Regions from separate parts of the Ruegeria sp. YTSC002 genome, predicted to be linked through region 3. Evidence: riboswitches for the same ligand, from Rfam matches in the RefSeq annotation. Region 3 holds a riboswitch; each other region holds the start of a gene.
The links. Region 3 has a riboswitch for cobalamin ahead of AC2FFD_RS20800 (hypothetical protein). Riboswitches for the same ligand answer to the same signal wherever they lie in the genome.
Positions count from the first base shown of each region.

Region 1: another riboswitch for cobalamin. It lies ahead of AC2FFD_RS15065 (CbtB domain-containing protein); the one in region 3 lies ahead of AC2FFD_RS20800 (hypothetical protein).
Region 2: another riboswitch for cobalamin. It lies ahead of AC2FFD_RS14250 (hypothetical protein); the one in region 3 lies ahead of AC2FFD_RS20800 (hypothetical protein).

Region 1 is NZ_JBXWML010000008.1:2,207-7,939, forward strand. It holds gene AC2FFD_RS15055 (transglutaminase-like cysteine peptidase) at 26-649, shown strand; gene AC2FFD_RS15060 (DUF1636 family protein) at 1,795-2,130, shown strand; cobalamin riboswitch at 2,312-2,527, shown strand; gene AC2FFD_RS15065 (CbtB domain-containing protein) at 2,562-2,732, shown strand; gene AC2FFD_RS15070 (CbtA family protein) at 2,737-3,435, shown strand; gene AC2FFD_RS15075 (hypothetical protein) at 3,500-4,003, shown strand; gene AC2FFD_RS15080 (L,D-transpeptidase) at 4,401-5,063, shown strand; gene AC2FFD_RS15085 (hypothetical protein) at 5,105-5,377, opposite strand; gene AC2FFD_RS15090 (heavy metal translocating P-type ATPase) at 5,567-5,733, shown strand, end outside.
Region 2 is NZ_JBXWML010000007.1:48,694-54,426, reverse strand. It holds gene AC2FFD_RS14270 (MFS transporter) at 1-427, shown strand, start outside; gene AC2FFD_RS14265 (DUF3833 domain-containing protein) at 424-1,041, shown strand; gene AC2FFD_RS14260 (DUF3833 family protein) at 1,038-1,580, shown strand; gene AC2FFD_RS14255 (hypothetical protein) at 1,610-1,834, opposite strand; cobalamin riboswitch at 2,361-2,564, shown strand; gene AC2FFD_RS14250 (hypothetical protein) at 2,823-3,119, shown strand; gene AC2FFD_RS14245 (mechanosensitive ion channel family protein) at 3,475-4,410, opposite strand; gene AC2FFD_RS14240 (response regulator) at 4,466-5,281, opposite strand; gene AC2FFD_RS14235 (NepR family anti-sigma factor) at 5,375-5,563, shown strand; gene AC2FFD_RS14230 (RNA polymerase sigma factor) at 5,556-5,733, shown strand, end outside.
Region 3 is NZ_JBXWML010000017.1:8,756-14,488, reverse strand. It holds gene AC2FFD_RS20820 (bifunctional 2',3'-cyclic-nucleotide 2'-phosphodiesterase/3'-nucleotidase) at 1-1,314, shown strand, start outside; RNA gene ffs (signal recognition particle sRNA small type) at 1,354-1,452, shown strand; gene rsgA (ribosome small subunit-dependent GTPase A) at 1,621-2,646, shown strand; gene AC2FFD_RS20805 (alpha/beta hydrolase family protein) at 2,686-3,606, opposite strand; cobalamin riboswitch at 3,677-3,898, shown strand; gene AC2FFD_RS20800 (hypothetical protein) at 3,990-4,397, shown strand; gene AC2FFD_RS20795 (protein-tyrosine phosphatase family protein) at 4,389-4,901, opposite strand; gene AC2FFD_RS20790 (DNA polymerase III subunit gamma/tau) at 5,073-5,733, shown strand, end outside.

The sequences.
Region 1 (5,733 bases), on a different contig from region 3:
GTTTGGATACCTTCGAGGAACGAGCATGGAGAAGGCAGATATGACAAATCCCACGTTAGTTCAGAGAATGTTATCGAAAAACCTGCTGGGTTATCTCCCAATGATCTGTTTTATATGCAGCTTTTTTGTGTCTGCCGCTACATTACAAGCCTCTGAGCTTCCCTCGATCGGTCTTGACAGAAAGATTGAAGCGCCATCCGGTGCCAAAACACTATGCAAAGATTACTCTTGGGCGTGCGCGAGCGCTCGTAGTTCTGGTCTGTCCGTGGCACAAGAAAATCAGATCGTTAAAACGATCAACACGCGCGTCAATCGGAGAATCCGTGCCGTTTCGGATCAAAGCCAATACGGGACAAAGGAATACTGGACACTGCCGACGCAAGGGTCAGGAGATTGCGAAGACTTCGCTTTGCAAAAGAAGTTTGAACTTGTGCAGAACGGTGTGGATCCTACGAAGCTACTAATCGCGACCGTCTTGGACACCAATCGCAATGGCCATGCTGTTCTAGTCTATCGCTCGAGTGAAGGCGATTTGGTTCTGGACAATGTTACCAACAGGATCAAAACGTGGAAGGAAACAAGGTATCTTTTCCTACGAATACAGGACCCGATTCACCCTGATCGTTGGGTACAGGTTTCTAGCGGCTAAACCATTGGGTAGACATTGGTTGCCTCTCGCAATTGATGTCACGACCTGCATTGTTCTGGGCGCATAGTTGAGTTTCGATGCTCAGTCCGACTCGTCCATCTGCTTGTGTTTGCACCATTGCGTGTGAACGAATTCGATCCGCGCGCCAGATATCTCGGAGGTGTCGTATTGGCCTACTGTTGGGATTCCGCAAGCCATACACGTAGACAATGGGCGCGTTTCCGCAGCGAAACCTTCCATTTGACCCGCTCAGATTGGAGTATCTCCGTCAAGTAAAGGCCACCGGGTCGAGCGCGTTACGGCGAAGATATCGAACGCCTGATTAGGACGACCATGGAGGCCGTTCATCTACTTTAGGGAAGAACGCAATTATCCCCCAAGGATAAGGGGAAATGCGACGGCTCCGGCACTGCGTCGATGACATTGGAGGAGTTCGAAGACTGGCTGCACCCGGAGATATGCCGTTATCACAACACCCATCACACCGGGTTGCGGCGAGAACCGATGGCGGCATGGGCGATCCTCGGTTGTAGTGACGCAGACAGAAAAGTTGTTAATGCCGAGGCGTTTCGCATCAGCGTACTTCCTTTTGAATGTCGTCGGTTGTCGCTACGCATTCAGTCCCATGATCGGTCGTGGTAACCGAAAGGTAACCATCAAGCACGAACCCCGCTATATGTCCCGGATCTAGACTGTAATTGACGATAGAACGAACCTAGTTACGCGCAACAAGAACCTGTCGCGTCTCGGAATTCGCCTTGGGAGGCGCGGTGCGCGCGGACCTGAAAATAGGCGTGTCATGGCGAGCCGATCCCGGAGGCAATGCTGTTTCAGATTATTGAAGAACAAAGATGTTTCGCGTGAGCTGTTTCCACTTCATCGCCTACCACCTGCTTCAGCTCAGTCTCACGTAGAAACTTAAAAATTTTTTCGTCTGATGGTTGCTTCTTCGCCCTGCCAAATCCCCGTCTCGCACTCGGTGTATTTGCAAAGTTTTCGAGGGCTAGGGCTCATGTGTCCTTCCTGCCTGAGTATGGACTCTTTTCCAGACTTAGAGTCAAAACACGTATTGAAACTGAGCTAACAACCGACCAGCAAATATGAAATCTCAGATGGAAGTTCTCGATCAAGGATCAGCCTGACGCATGTGCCTACCTAACCTCACGCTTTGCAGAACCTGCCGCGACGCGGATTCCACCCTTTATGATCAATTAGCCGCAACGCTGGAGGCATCGGGGGTGCAAGCCGAGTTGCAGCAAGTGGATTGCATGTCCGGTTGTCACCGACCACAGACGTTGGCGGTGCGACAAAGCGGCAAGACCGCCTATCTTTTCGGTGAGGTTACGGTTGTCGATCTTCCGGACATAATGATCTTCATGCGGATGTATGAGGACAGTACTGACGGCGACTTCGCTGACGCCAGGAAGCTAGGTAAGCTACGTTTCAAGGCGATTGCACGTATACCGGCACAAAAAAGATAGCCAACATGCAACTTGCCGACCAAAGCTCCGGTGTCGAGTTTTCAGCTTACAGTTTGTGTTTTTCGACTTAGCCTTCTGCACTGAACGGCTAAAATCTAAACCAAGCCTGCCATTACCTAAGATTGACCGCTGCAGAATACTATGATGTCGCTTTCGTACTTGACGGAACAAAGCACTATGGAACAATAAAGGCTTCTACGGTGTCCAAAGGTGCCTACGCACTGGGACTGAAACGGGAATGAGGACGGTGCACCAAACTACCGCACTGAAGCCTTGACCGCCCCCGCGACTGTGAGCGGCGAGCGGCCTTCCAATACCACTGGCGTAATGGCGCTGGGAAGGGGGAAGTCTGCTGTGACCTGCGAGTCAGGAGACCGGCCGTAGGATGGACACAACATATGCCGTCGGGTGTGACGGCGAGGAGGATTAAAATGACGACAAAAACGATCAAGGCATCCGCCGCTGGCGCATCCTTTCTGCCTGCAGTATTCGCCGTGGTTCTGGGTCTAGGGATCATTACCGTGACTGGCCATGTTCAGGCTTCTGGCCTGCATGACGCGGCTCATGATGTGCGCCACGCAACTGGCTTCCCCTGCCACTAAAACAATGTTCAGTCGTATTCTGACCAGCGGCTTGTTCGCTGGTGCAGCAGCGGGGCTGATTGCCGCCCTTCTGCAGTTGTATTTCGTGCAGCCAGTGCTACTTCACGCCGAGCTCTATGAGGGCGGCGACCTGGTGCATTTTGGCGCTGATCCCGTAACTGCGCATCCCGACCTGCCCGGCATGTTCGCCGAGCCGATGCGCGATGGTCTCAGCATTATCTTCACCATGCTTACCTACACCGGCTATGCGCTAGTCCTGGCGGCGCTGATGTCAGTAGCCGAACGTCAGGGGCATGAGATCAACGGCCGCACCGGCCTGCTTTGGGGTCTTGCGGGCTTTGTCGCCTTCCACTTTGCTCCTGGCTTGTCACTGGCTCCAGAAGTTCCCGGCGTAGCGGCAGCAGATGTGGGAGTGCGTCAGATCTGGTGGACGGTCACCGTTGCCGCAGCCGGCGTAGCCATGTGGCTGATTGCCTTTGGAGGTAACCTGGTAAGCTACCTGATTGCGGCCGTGCTGCTAATGGTACCGCATATTATCGGGGCCCCTGAGCCTGAGAGTTTCTCTGGGCCGGTTCCGACCGAGATCGGGGCGCTTTTTGCTGCCCGGGCCTTCGGCATCGGCATGGCCGCCTGGGCACTCTTAGGCAGTTTCACCGGCCACTTCTGGCAGACAGAAGGCAAGCGCGCAGGCGCTGCAGTCTGATCGCGCTCCTCCATTGCTACCCCGCTGGTTACACCGGCGGGTTTTTTTTATTGAGGATGACAAGATGTCCCGTTCTCTTGCTCTCTTTGCCATCGGACTTGTCTTTGGCGGCGGTGCTGGCTTTGTGATTGCCGCCAGCAGCGGTAGCACCTTTGAGAGCCATGACCATACTGACCCGGCCCAACACGGCGGCAACATGGAGATGGCAGCGCACGACCACTCCGCTGCCACTAATCTGCCTGCCGACAGCGACGCCCCCAGTGTGGCGATCCAGATGATTAAGGATCCTATGGCGGGCTGGAATCTGCGTGTGACACCGCAGAACTTTCGCTTTGCTCCGGAAAATGCCTCCACGGCTGACGTTCCAGGCGAAGGTCACGCGCATGTTTATATCAACGGCGAAAAGCTGGGCCGCCTTTATGCCAATTGGTTACACCTTCCGTCGCTCCCCGATGGCGATGTTGAAGTAAAAGTTTCTCTCAATGGCAACAGCCACAGCCCTCTGATGGTTGAGGGTGTGCCCGTGGAGGCCAAAGTGACCGTGCAGCCTGACGGCGATGACTCCTGATTGACATTCCTGGCTGAGAAGACAACTACGCGGATTCAGCGGGTCTAAGCGGCAAGTACAGCGTGCGCGCGGGTTTTTGCCGCTCTGTATCCAAGGACAGATAAGCTGTTGCAAAGCCGCGCCGAATTCCCGTCTTGTTCCTTTGGCTTGCATCGTCGGAAACCGAAAACATGAAGCAACTACAATGGGCATTTCGGTTCTTTCCATTGCTTTTTTGACCCAGTCCAAAGCAAACTCGATCAAATCAGAGTTCACGCCACCGCGCACCTGATCGACTGGATAAACTAAGCGTTACCTGAAACCTCTTGAAGCTCTAGCTGCTAGAGGCTTTAAGACTCGAATTTGATCGTGAAAATGCGATGCAAATACATTGAACTTGTGAACCAGGCTGAGATCTATGCTGACAAGGCGCTATTTCATTCAATCAACCACTGCGCTGTTTTCCGCGTCTGCGGCCAGTCCATTGATCGCCAAAACATGGCCAACCTCGTCGCAAAAGACCTATTGGGACAGCCAGGTCACGCCATTTGATTACGATCCAGCGACCTCAAATCCATGGGGCGTTCATGACCGTTTTTTACCACGACGTGTCGTAGCAAATGATGGTTTGGTTCCTGGTGACATCCATGTCGATGCGGTCGCGCGCTATCTTTACCATATCGAGGAAGGCGGGACCGCAATGCGCTATGGCGTTGCGATCGCGCGAGGGAACCTTTACGAGCCCGGAACCTATGCTATCCGGCGCAAGGTCGAGTGGCCACATTGGACGCCAACGGCTTCAATGATCGAGCGCAACCCCGAATACGCGGAATTTCGGGATGGTATGGAACCCGGGCCAAGTAATGCTCTCGGCTCTCGAGCCCTTTATCTATACGTTGGAAATCGAGATACATATCTCAGAATTCACGGCACGCCTCAGCCTAGAAGCATCGGTGGTCGCGCAAGTTCTGGATGTGTTAGAATGATCATGGCCCATATCAATGATCTCTACCCACATGTAAGAATCGGCTCGACCGCATATTTATACTCGGCCGAAGATAGCGTCACAGCCCGCTCATAAATTTTGGGCAGCGTAGGTGGACGTCGTCGCCCTCTTTTTTATCAGGCGTCTCGCGCGGCGCAGATCGGAGCGCCATTCGTCGCGCGCAATGGTACCAATGTCGTCTCGACAGGTCCGCTGTGCTCATACCAGAAGCAATTGTCTTCTGGCAAAAGGCGTGCCGTGGCCAGATCCTGCCCCGGCCCTGCCAGCGCAACGACTGAATCTGGCACGTTGCCTGGTTCAAGTGCTTTGCTTTTGGCCCCAGTGAACTGGGCTGAGCAACCGGCAGTAATCGAGACTAACGTGATGGTAATTGCGATCCGTTTCTGCATTGACCTGTTCCAGAATTTTTTGCGTCCTCTGCGACTAGATTGCATCCACGCGACCAGCCCGCAAGAAGGAATGGAGTGTCGGTATCACGCGCAAGGAACCCGGATGCTAAAAAATTCAGAAAGGTATTGAAGCTCTAGTTACTGTAGGAACTACTTACAAAGGACCATAGAGATTCTTGAGGTCCGATCATGTCATCCGATACCCATAGCCACGACCATGGCCACGAAAACAAACATGGTCACCACGCATGCAGTAGTGGCGGGTGTGGCGCCATCGCCCCCGCCGGTCCAATTCCTGACGGCGGTAGAAGCTTTCAGGTCTCTGGCCTCGATTGCGCCGAAGAGGTTGTGATCCT
Region 2 (5,733 bases), on a different contig from region 3:
CAACAGGATTGGTCCGAAACAGACTCTGATAATCGCCATGCCGCTCTCGATCGCTGGCTTTATCGGCGCGGCCACACTGAGTGCAGGAAACCTTACCGGGTTCGCCGTCATCTGTCTCGCCTCGGGCGCGGCGCTGGGCGCGGATATGGTCGTGTTGCCCGCCATGTTCTCGATCGTGCTGACCCGGGCCGGGCTGAACGCATCAGCCGCGTTTGGCATCTGGTCCTTCGCTGGCAAACTGGGCCTCGCCCTGGCTGCCTTTTTCACTCTGCCACTGCTGGAACGCAGCGGTTTCACCCCCGGTCAAACCAATTCCGCACAGGCACTGACCACACTCAATCTTGCCTATGCGGTGCTGCCCTGCATCCTGAAAGTCGGAGCGTTCGGGATGGTGTTGACCCTGCCTGCCGAGGTCACAAGAAAATGAACGCTTTCACCATCATCCTTCTGGTCCTTCTGACCGCTGCCTTCATCCGCGCAAGGCTGCTGAGTTTTCGCGCGCAATCGCCGTCCGATTACAGCGGCACCGGGCCAGGTTTTTCGCTGAAAAAACACCTGAACGGAGAGATCTTGTCCGAGGGCCTGATCTATGGCCCCAACGGCAAAATGTCGAACAGCTTTGTCGCGCGCATGTCCGGTGAATGGCAAGGCAACGCGGGCACGCTGACCGAGTACTTCACGTATTCCAACGGAAAACAGATGACCCGCAAATGGTACCTGACGCTGGGAACCGGAGACACATTCACGGCAATGGCGGATGATATCGTGGGCGAAGGTCGGGGTGTCATCTCGGGGTCAACCGTGAAACTCACCTATCGCATCATCCTGCCCGAGGACGCTGGCGGGCATACTCTGGATGTCACCGACTGGATGTACCTGACAGAAACCGGCGTCATCATGAACCGGTCCGAGATGCGCAAATTCGGCATCAAGGTCGCGGAACTTGTCGCCACGATGCGTGCAAACCCGAAATCAAAACCGATCCACGCGATTGGTTCGAACGGGTATGACGCGACTTCGGAAGGGAAGCCGTTGCAATGATCACCTTTCGCTCTTTCATCGCCTGCGTCGCCATCACGAGTCTCGCGCTTCTGGCGGCCTGCTCCAGCAAACCCAAAGTACCAAAAACATTTCTGTCGGACCGACAGTTGAACCTCGAGGAATTCTTCGACGGTAAAACCGTGGCCTACGGTCAGTTTCAGGATGTTCTGGGAAATATCCCCCGCAGATTCACGGTTGATATCGACGGGACATGGGACGGCGAAACCCTGACCCTGATCGAAGACTTCGTCTACGATGATGGCGCGACGGAACAACGCATCTGGACATTGACCAAAACCGGAGAGGATACATGGACCGGTACGGCGCCTGGCGTACTGGGCACCGCCAGCGGGATTGAACGCGGGGATACGTTCAACTGGAAATACAAGATCGACCTGCCGATCAAGAACGGGACCATGCGTGTCAAGTTCGACGACTGGATGTGGCTGCTGGATGACGACCGTCTGCTGAACCGCGCGTATGTCTCACGCTATGGCGTCCGTCTGGGTGAAGTCATCCTGTTCTTCGAGAAGAAATAGGGCCGCCAGGCCCGGTTTCATCACAACAGTCAGTAGAAAATAAACTCGTCCACCAATGCGGTCGTCGATCCCTTGACCTCTCCGGCCGTGTTCGCCCTTGGCCCGTCCGAGGCTGCGCCCTCGGCGCGTTCGCCGCATTCGATTTTCAAACGCGCGCGTTCTATCTGCCCCCAGAGGAAAAACAGACCATCCCGTTTTCCCATGAGGCGCGCAGGAACCCTTGCCCGCAAAACACCTGTTTTCGGTTTTGGCATCTGCTCTCTTACTGCCTCCGGTGTTTTCCACCATTGTCGGAAAACGTAATGGTTTTTCCGAAAAAAGACAATTTTTTATGGACAAAATGAGGTTTTCTACCATCCGTTGACAGGATGGGCTGGCAACTCTCGCATGACGGATATTCGCCGTCTTTACCTGCCTCATGGCAAGCCAGCACCATCCCGCACGGATCAACGTCACCCAAACGGGCATTGCTGCAAACCGCTTTCCTTTGGCCTGACACTCTCTTTCCCAGCCAAGGTCAGGCGACGCGCAACGTTTCGTTTCTGATCACAGCGACCAGGCCGTCGCCGTCGCGGTTGGGGGTCAGTTTGACGGCGTGGATGTCAGACGTGGCCGCATACACCGCAAGGCCATTGGACCCGCAGAACGCCGTGCTTGCGGGCCTGCCACGCCCCTCAGCCAAGGACCGTGATCCCGGTGCTGTCCACTTTGCCGGAATGTTTCCATGTCTGTTTTGAAACCGGAAATGCCGCCAGCATTTCAGCGCCCAAGCGGGTAAAAAGTACGCTGCCATCGTGAGGTGCCGCTGTTTGATTCTCAGGCAGCGGAGAATTGGGAAGCCGGTGGAATTCCGGCACTGCCCCCGCAACGGTAAGGAAGGTCAGGTTCGACAATCAACCACTGGGACGAGGATCCCGGGAAGGTGTCGCAACCGGGTGCAAGCCCCTTTCAAGTCCGGAAACCAGCCTTGCAGATATGTCAAACCGCGGGTGGCGGTGGGGGCACGGGTTTCGGACGTGGTCCTCGCCCTTGAGGCCGTCCAGCTCGATCCTGGTCTTCTCTTCGGCCGAATACTGTTTGCGTGTGGCACGGCGGATGTCATTGACAACCTTCTCGCCGTGGCTCTTGCGTGTTCCGGGTTTCTGTCTCATCTCCACTCCTTGGTGGGTACGATGTGCCAGAAACCCTCTCTTATCAAATCGACTTAAACTGTCCCATTGGCGCTGACGTCACACAAGCAGGGTGGAAAAACCGGAAAAGGACGCAGGAAACCAGTTCAAAGTCGTCGTCACTCCGGGCGAGTTCTTTGACAAGCACGGGAGCCCGATTTCGACCGAAAACGGCTGCCCCCCCAATCTGAAAGAGGACGTTCATCGTGCCATAGTGAGCGTTTCGGATTCAGAGGAAGCTGTCACTTTGCAACGGAGACAAGACGAGTCGGGCGCTGAGTTCATGCGTCGCTTCGACCAGACAGGCATCGAGATAGGTAAGAAGGTTGGCACGACCGTTTGCCTGCCCTGGGATGCCAAGTGGACTTAATTGCATGTTTGAGCTTCGAGCCAGCCGGAGTCTGAGCGTGAAATGACTGATTAGGATCATATTGACCAGCGCTGGGCCTACCAAGACAGGTACTGCCGCTCAGGTTCTAGCCCAAGGATTACTATTCGTGACAATCTCCTCTGGCTTGTGTCTCTTCGTTGCCATGCTGATCTTCGGTTTTCCCAAGCATAATGGCGGACCACTTCATTGGGAGAGGATCAGGCCAACTCATTTTGGCGTTTCAGTCGCGGCAATCATTTTAGCGACCCAGCCCGATGACCGCACCTCCGTTGCTCAAACCCCTAATTTTGTCTGAAGAGTGCTGGCTTCAGGCATCTGGGGTCAACAGTCAAGGTTACTCTGCCGCGATCGCTTTTTCTCGCTGAGTCTTTTCGCCTTCAATCAACAGAGTGCGGGTCGGAAACGGAATATTGATATCCGCTTCGTCCAACGCCTCTTTGACTTTGCGCTTCATGTCTGCCTGGTATTGGAAGTAGTCCGAAGACTTGCACCAGACGCGGACAAGAAAATCGACGCTGCTGCTGCCAAGATTGTTCACCTGGATGAACGGTTCGGGGTCAGCCAGCGAACGGGCGTCCGACATGATCGTCTCGCGAATGACGCGCTCGGCCTCCGCCAAGTTGACGCCGTATCCAACGCCAAACGTCCACTCGGCACGACGGGTCTCGTAGACGGAATAGTTCTTGATGGTGTTTCCCCACACCTCGGCGTTGGGAACGATAACCTTGACGTTCCCCATATCCGCAATTTCGGTGTAGTTCAGGGTGATATCTTTTACAGTTCCGAGCACCCCATTCACGTCGACGAAATCGCCGATCTTGAGCGGCCGGAACAGGATGATCATCACGCCGGCTGCAACGTTGGACAATGTGCCTTGCAACGCAAGACCAATGGCCAAACCGGCGGCACCGATCAGCGCGATGATCGACGTCGTCTGCACCCCGAACGTGTTCAGAATGAACAGCCCGGTAAACGCCAGGATCGTATAGCGCGCCAGATTGCCAAGAAAGTTGAACAACGTATCGTCCAGGCGTTCCGATTTTTCACCGACGCCCCGGATCTTCCGGCTGACATATCTTGAAATCACAAGCCCAAGCACCAACAGGATCAGCGCGGCGATCGTGTTCGCGACAAGGCCAAGAAGGGCCTCGAGCGTCAGCAGGTCGCTCAGCGATTTCCCGTCATACAGCTCGGTATTCAGAACTTGCGACAGTTCGGCCCAAACGGTGTTCGTCACGTTCTCTGCGGTCTGTGCAATCTCGTTTTCCATGGTGTTCCTCGTGTTTCATCGCCTGAGTTTTTTCTTGCAGCGCGGTCCTGCCGGGTCAGACCTCGATCACGGCGCTAGAGGCAAAGAACATGGCCTGGCTGACGGCCGATTTGACCTGTTCTTCGGTGTAGGGTTTGGAAATCAGAAAGGCGGGTTCGGGGCCTTTGCCTGTCAGAAGGCGCTCGGGGAATGCGGTGATGAAAATGACGGGGCAATCGCCGTGCTGGGCAATGATGCGGTTCACCGCATCGATTCCGCTAGATTTGTCCGCCAGCTGAATGTCCGACAGGATCAGGTCGAACGGCTCGCGCTTGGCCAGGTCAATGGCGGCGGTCTCGGTGCGTGCGACCCCGATGACCTGGTGGCCCAGGTCGGCCACCATCGTCTCAAGATCCATCGCGATGATTGCTTCGTCTTCGATGATCAAAATGCGGCCAGAAGTGTGGCGAGCCATTTCCTCGTAGGCGATATCGATCAGCTTCTGAGCCTCGGCGGGTTCTATCTGCATAATTGCGGCGATATCGCTGACCGAGAACTCTTCGACCGTCCGTAGCAGCAAGGCCTCGCGCGTGTTCGGCGTCAGGCGTGCCAGCTGGGCGTGGGCGCGCGATTGGATGTCAAAACTGCCGCCATCAGCGTCAACGGGCATTCCCGACGTTGACCATATACCGTGAAAAACACGAAACAACGCGACCCGCGGCGCGAGATCGGCATCGAACTGGGCGGGATCTGCCAATATCGCCTCAAGCGATGCTGCGGCGTAGGCGTCGCCACTGTCCTGTGAACCGGTGAGGGCACGGGCATAACGGCGCAGAAACGGCAAGAGCGGGCCAATTTGATCTGCGACGGAAACTCCGGTCAGCTCGGTCATCTATGTTTTCCTCATTTTTTTCACTAAACTCGGGAACCAAACGCACACTGGGGCGTTATGGTTCCAGCAAAAGTGAAAATTTCTGATGATGCCATGACAAAACCACAGCCCAGCCGAGAACATCGGCAAGAAATAGAAAAGCGGATCGACGAAAACCTCAAGCGGGCTTTCGATGAGGTAGCCAACGAACCGGTTCCGGATCGGTTCGTCGATCTTCTCGAAAAACTGCGCAACCAGACCAGTGTTCCCAAAACGGGTGACGCGGGAGGCTCGGATGGTTGATCCCAGAGAAGAGCTTGTCGAACATATCGGCGCGATGCGTGCCTTTGCGATCAGCCTGTGCCGCAACGGTTCTGTTGCCGATGACATCGTGCAGGATGCGCTGATCAAGGCGTGGAGCAACATCGACTCGTTTCAGGAAGGCACCAACATGCGGGCGTGGTTATTCACCA
Region 3 (5,733 bases):
GTAGAGGCGGACGACATCGTTGTCGCGGCCCGGTCCCTGACGCGTCTTTTGCGCGTAAAGGGGTGCGATCTGATCGTGGCGCTCGCCCATTCCGGGCTTGGACACCCGGACACAGCGACCGACACTGAAAATGCCGTTATTCCCCTGGCCGCGATCGAGGGCATCGACGCTGTGGTCGCCGGGCACACTCACCTGACCCTTCCCGCACGCACCGGCGCGCAAACCCCGAATGTGGATTACGTGAAAGGGCTGGTGCATGGAACGCCGGTTGTCATGCCCGGCTCGGCAGGCGCATATCTTGGAGTAATCGATCTGGCCGTTACCCTACAGCCCCAGTCGGGGCTGCGTGTTGTTGACAGCCACGCCGAATTGCGCCCGGTTTCGGTGGACGGCACCGCGATTGGCGAAGATTTGGCAATCGCGAATCTGGTTGAACACGCACATCAGCAGACCCGTCAGGACATGGCAGCGCCCGTTGCGCACGTCTCGGAGACATTGCACAGCTATTTCAGCTTCTGTGCGCCGGATCGTGGATTGACGCTTGTTGCCGCCGCACAAGCAGCCGCGTTGCGCCCTTTTTTACACGGCACCCCGCTTGCAGAGCTGCCGCTGTTGTCAGCCGCGTCACCAGCCAAATGCGGCGGACGCTCTGGCCCCAGGCACTACACGGACGTGCCGCCCGGTGAAATCTGTCTGCGTCACGTGGCGGACCTGCATGTCTTTCCCAACGAGTTGCGCGCGGTTCAGATCACGGGCGCGCAGCTGCTGGAATGGTTGGAGATGTCAGCCAGTGCATTCAACCAACAATTCCCCGATGCCGAGGCAGAACTGTTCGACCGGGATCGGGCGGGATACAATTTCGATGTCATCTTTGGCCTGTCCTATCAGATCGACCCGTCGCAACAGGCGCGTTACGATGTCGGGGGGCAAATGATCCATCCCGGCCACAGGCGAGTGCATCATCTGACTTGCGCGGGCCAAGCCGTGCGGCCGGATCAGACATTTGTCGTTGCGCTCGATAATTATCGCGCAAGCGGAGGCGGACATTTCCCGCATGTGTCATCGGCCCCTGCCATAGATCTGCCCCCGCTGGATATCCGGGACATTTTGCGGGATTACATGACGCACCGCCTGCCACCCGACCCATTGGCCCGGCAACCTTATCCGTTCTCGCTGATGCCGAAATCGGGGATGAAGACCATTCTTCGGACAGGGCCCGGTGCTTTGAAATATGTCGACGAATTGAACAGGTTCGCCCCCAAGATTCTGGAACCTGACAAACAGGGTTTTGCGCGCATTCGCCTGACGCTCTGACGGGTTGTCTTTTGCCGAAGCCTTCCCTATATCCAGAGTCGAGAGGTTGGCGCGGGCGAGCGCCTCGCCAACCTGGTCAGGTCCGGAAGGAAGCAGCCACAACGAGCCCCGCTTGGGTCGATGTCCAACCTCTCACTTTATGAACCTTAATGAACCTTGGCCGCAGGAGGGCTTTATGATTGTAGCAAAGACCCTTCGGGCAGCACGGTTCTGACCTCACGGTATCAACTGACTGCCTGAACACATGACCCGGGGATGAGCGATTGCCATCCGTCGGGAGTGCTGTTTCTGACGACAGGCAGACCAATGTTTCTTACACTTTCGGACCTGGGATGGTCCTCTCACTTTGCTGCGCAACACGCGGCTTATCCTTCCTGCACACCTTTTCGCATCACTTCCGTTCATCGGGACCGCCTGATCGGGCTGAACCCGGATGGTGAAGTCCCGTTGCTGACCCTTGATCAGTCAACCGGCACCTATGCCGTTGGCGACTGGGTTCTCACCGACGACGACAAACGCGTGCGCCATTTGCTCGACCGGCGCAGCCTGCTGCACCGGCGCGCCGCCGGAACAGGTGCCGCGACGCAACTGATCGCAGCCAATGTCGATGTGCTGATCATCGTCAGTTCCTGCAATGCCGATTTCAATCTGCCCCGGCTGGAACGATATCTGGCGCTTGCGCATCAGGCCGGGTGTTACCCGGTCGTCGTTCTGACGAAGGCCGACAAATCGGCGGACCCTGACAGTTTCTCGGGACAGGTACAATCATTGGACCCGTTCCTGACGGTTCTGGCGATCAACGCGCTGGACCCGGCAGAGGTTGAAAAGGTTCTGTCCTGGTGCCCCAAAAGCCAGACCGGAGCGCTGGTTGGCTCGTCGGGCGTTGGCAAGACGACGCTTGCCAATACCATGACCGGTCAGGATCTCGCCACCTCGGACATTCGCGAGGATGACGCGCGGGGCCGGCACACGACGACCGCTCGGGCACTGCACCGGATGCGCAACGGCGGCTGGTTGATCGATACACCCGGTATGCGCGCGTTGCGCCTGCTGGACGCTCAGGACGGGATCGACGACGTTTTCTCGGACCTTGCCGCGTTGAGCCGGGACTGCCGTTTTTCGGATTGCCAGCACAACTCCGAGCCCGGATGTGCCGTGCAAAAGGCGATCAGCCACGGCACGCTTGACCCGGCTCGATTGGACCGGTGGCGCAAGCTTCGGCGCGAAGATCAGCGCAACTCAGAAACTGTCGCGCAGTCCCGGGCGCGGGACAAAGCGTTCGGCAAGATGGTCCGTGGCGTCATGAAGGAAAAGAAGCTTCGTAACCGGTGATGGCAGGACGGTGCCCGGCCCGTCCTGCGCCGCGTCTGGTCAGGCGATCAGTCGCGGCCAAACCGCTGCGTTGCGCCGGGCAAATGCTCCGATGTGTCCAACCTCAGGCAACCCGAAATCGGCGGGGCTCAGCAGGTGACGGTTGGCATCGGGGCCGTATAGTTCCGCAAGCCGCCAAACCGCTTCCGGCGGCACCATCTGGTCGTCCTCGAAGGTGAGCAAATCCACGGGCGTTCCAGAATCCTTCCACTGCGCCGCAGGTAACTCATGCCCGATTTCAGGCACATAATTCAAAGGCGCGGTACACCATTTGCGCCACTGCCAATAGACCGATGCCGGCAGGTCCGAGCCAAACCCGATCGCCTTTCCGGGAAGGTAGCCAAGGGCTCGGGCCAAAAGCGGAGCATGGCCGTACCAGAACAACCCCGCCAAACCCCGATAGGGCCACGGATGGTCGCTTAGGGTCACAAGCCCCGAACACACACAGATCATCCGGTCAATCAGATCGATATCCGGTTGCACAGGCCCCAACATCGCGCCGACGGAATGGCCGATGGTCCAGTGTTTCGCATTCGGGTATCGCCGACGCATTTCCGCCCGTGCCGCGGGCATGTCGATCAAGGCCCAATCCGCCATGGTCGCACGCGAGTCTTTCAGGCGGCCGGTCAAGGAATGCCCATAATCGCGATAGTCATAGGTCAGGCAGGCCATACCCTTCTCAGCGGCAAGCCATCGTGCGAAATGACGGTAATAATCACGCGGCACACCCGTTGCACTGTTCAGCACGACGACGATTTCGGGCGAAGTCAGCGGGCTATACAATCGGGCGGACAGTGTTTTCTGCCCGGAAGGAAAGCGAAACTCCTCGGTCAATACCGTTTGCTCTGTATCCAACATGATCTCTTGCTTTTCGCTTGGTAAATCCGGTTTCCGAACCTCGACACCCTCGACATTATGCATGAACCTACATCGTATCCAGCATGACCAAGCGTCCGGCCAAAAGATCGGCTTGACTCGATGCGTACTCAAACGCTAGCGGTTGTGTGATGGTTTCCGGCCTCCACAAGGGGTCGGGATGAAAAGGGAACACGGTGCGGTAATGTCTGGTCATGCAGGCAACAACCAAATCCGCGACTGCCCCCGCAACTGTAAACGGTAAGCGATGCCAAAACACCACTGGCCCCAAAGGCTGGGAAGGTCGGCAAAGCGATGACCCGCAAGTCAGGAGACCTGCCATCGGAAACGAAACCGAAACTCGGACGGGGTGTCCGGGCAGGTCCTGACGGCATCACGCTGTCCCACCTGTCCCAAATATCCTGTCCACCACGCGCGGAGGGCGCAGGATGATCTGGAAGACAAAAACGCATGAATTCAGTGCAACAGTATGTCAGCGGACGGGCAAAACCTGCCCCGCTTTGGCGCGGCTGGCGCGCTCGATATCCGAAGCCATGACCCAGGCGACCTCGGCCACAAGTGATGATTTCGAGATTGAGGGCAGCAGCGAGCTGTCACATTGCACCGAAGGATGTCATGCAATTTTCCGCGCGCAATCAGACAGCATTCGTGTCTTTTGCGGCACGCAGCCCGAAGCCGCAATTGAGCCGCTGAACGGTTATGCCGACCTGATCTTCCGAAACACGGTCAGTGCGATGCCATCCGGCGTCGTGCAAACCCCACCCTGCGCGATGATCGAAGTTTCCACGATCCGGCCGCGAAAACCTGTTTGCGCGCCCGCGCAGATTTCAATCTGAGTCCAGACTGACCTGTGCCTGCGCACGCTGCGAGGCCCAGGCCAGTTGCGCATCCGTTTCGACGGCGCAGGGGCGCACCGCCCGCAATCGTTCCAGCGCTGTGTCCGCGCGTTCGCCGCATTCAATCATCAGCCGCAGAACAACCATACCTGACCTGCCACAGCCCCCACGGCAATGCACCAAAACGCGACCTCCTCCTGACAGCGCGTGTCGGGCTGCGGCGCTGACGGACGGCCACGCGTCATCAATCGCTTGTGTCGGCGCTCCGAAATCTTCGATCGGCAGGTGAACCCATCTGCTGGCGCGGCTTTGAATGTCGCTGCCGAAATCCTTCGCCCCATCCTGAAGCATCTCGACATCCGTTGTCATCGATACAACAAGCCCCGGCTGCCAGCCTGCGATCATATCCAGATCGCTGAAATAATCCCCGCCACGTCCGGGCATCGAGGTCAGTGCCAGCGTTCCGCCACCGACTTGCAGGGCGTAGATCACCAACTGCGACATGAAACGTGTCCTCCCCAAAGAACTCTTTACAAAAATGAGCCATTAAATCTGCTAACGCAGTTTAGTGCGAAAGCGACTCGTTTCTAAAACAAAAATCATCACACCACGCTGTGGACGCGGGCAACGGTGGCCACTACGCTGTGCCCAAGCCCCGAATCCCAACGAGAAGACATGACAGACAGCTCCAGCCCCGCCTATCAGGTTCTCGCCCGCAAATATCGCCCGGAAACCTTTGCCGATCTGGTGGGTCAGGATGCCATGGTGCGCACCCTGAAAAACGCGTTCGCGGCCGATCGGATCGCGCAGGCCTTCATCATGACTGGCATTCGTGGCACCGGCAAAACCACGACCGCGAGGATCATCGCTAAGGGCATGAATTGCATCGGTCCGGACGGAACCGGCGGCCCCACAACCGAACCCTGCGGTCAGTGCGAACATTGTGTCGCCATCATGGAAGGCCGCCATGTCGACGTGATGGAGATGGACGCCGCCAGCCGCACAGGCGTCAACGATATCCGCGAGATCATCGACAGCGTGCGCTATCGCGCCGCCAGCGCGCGTTACAAGATTTATATCATCGACGAGGTCCACATGCTCTCGACCAGCGCCTTCAACGCGCTGCTCAAGACGTTGGAAGAACCGCCCGCGCATGTGAAGTTCATCTTCGCGACCACTGAAATCCGCAAAGTGCCTGTCACTGTGCTTTCCCGCTGCCAGCGGTTCGACCTGCGCCGGATTGAACCCGAAGACATGATTGGCCTTCTGCGCAAGATCGCCGAATCGGAAAACGCCCGGATCGCCGAAGACGCGCTGGCGCTGATCACCCGAGCAG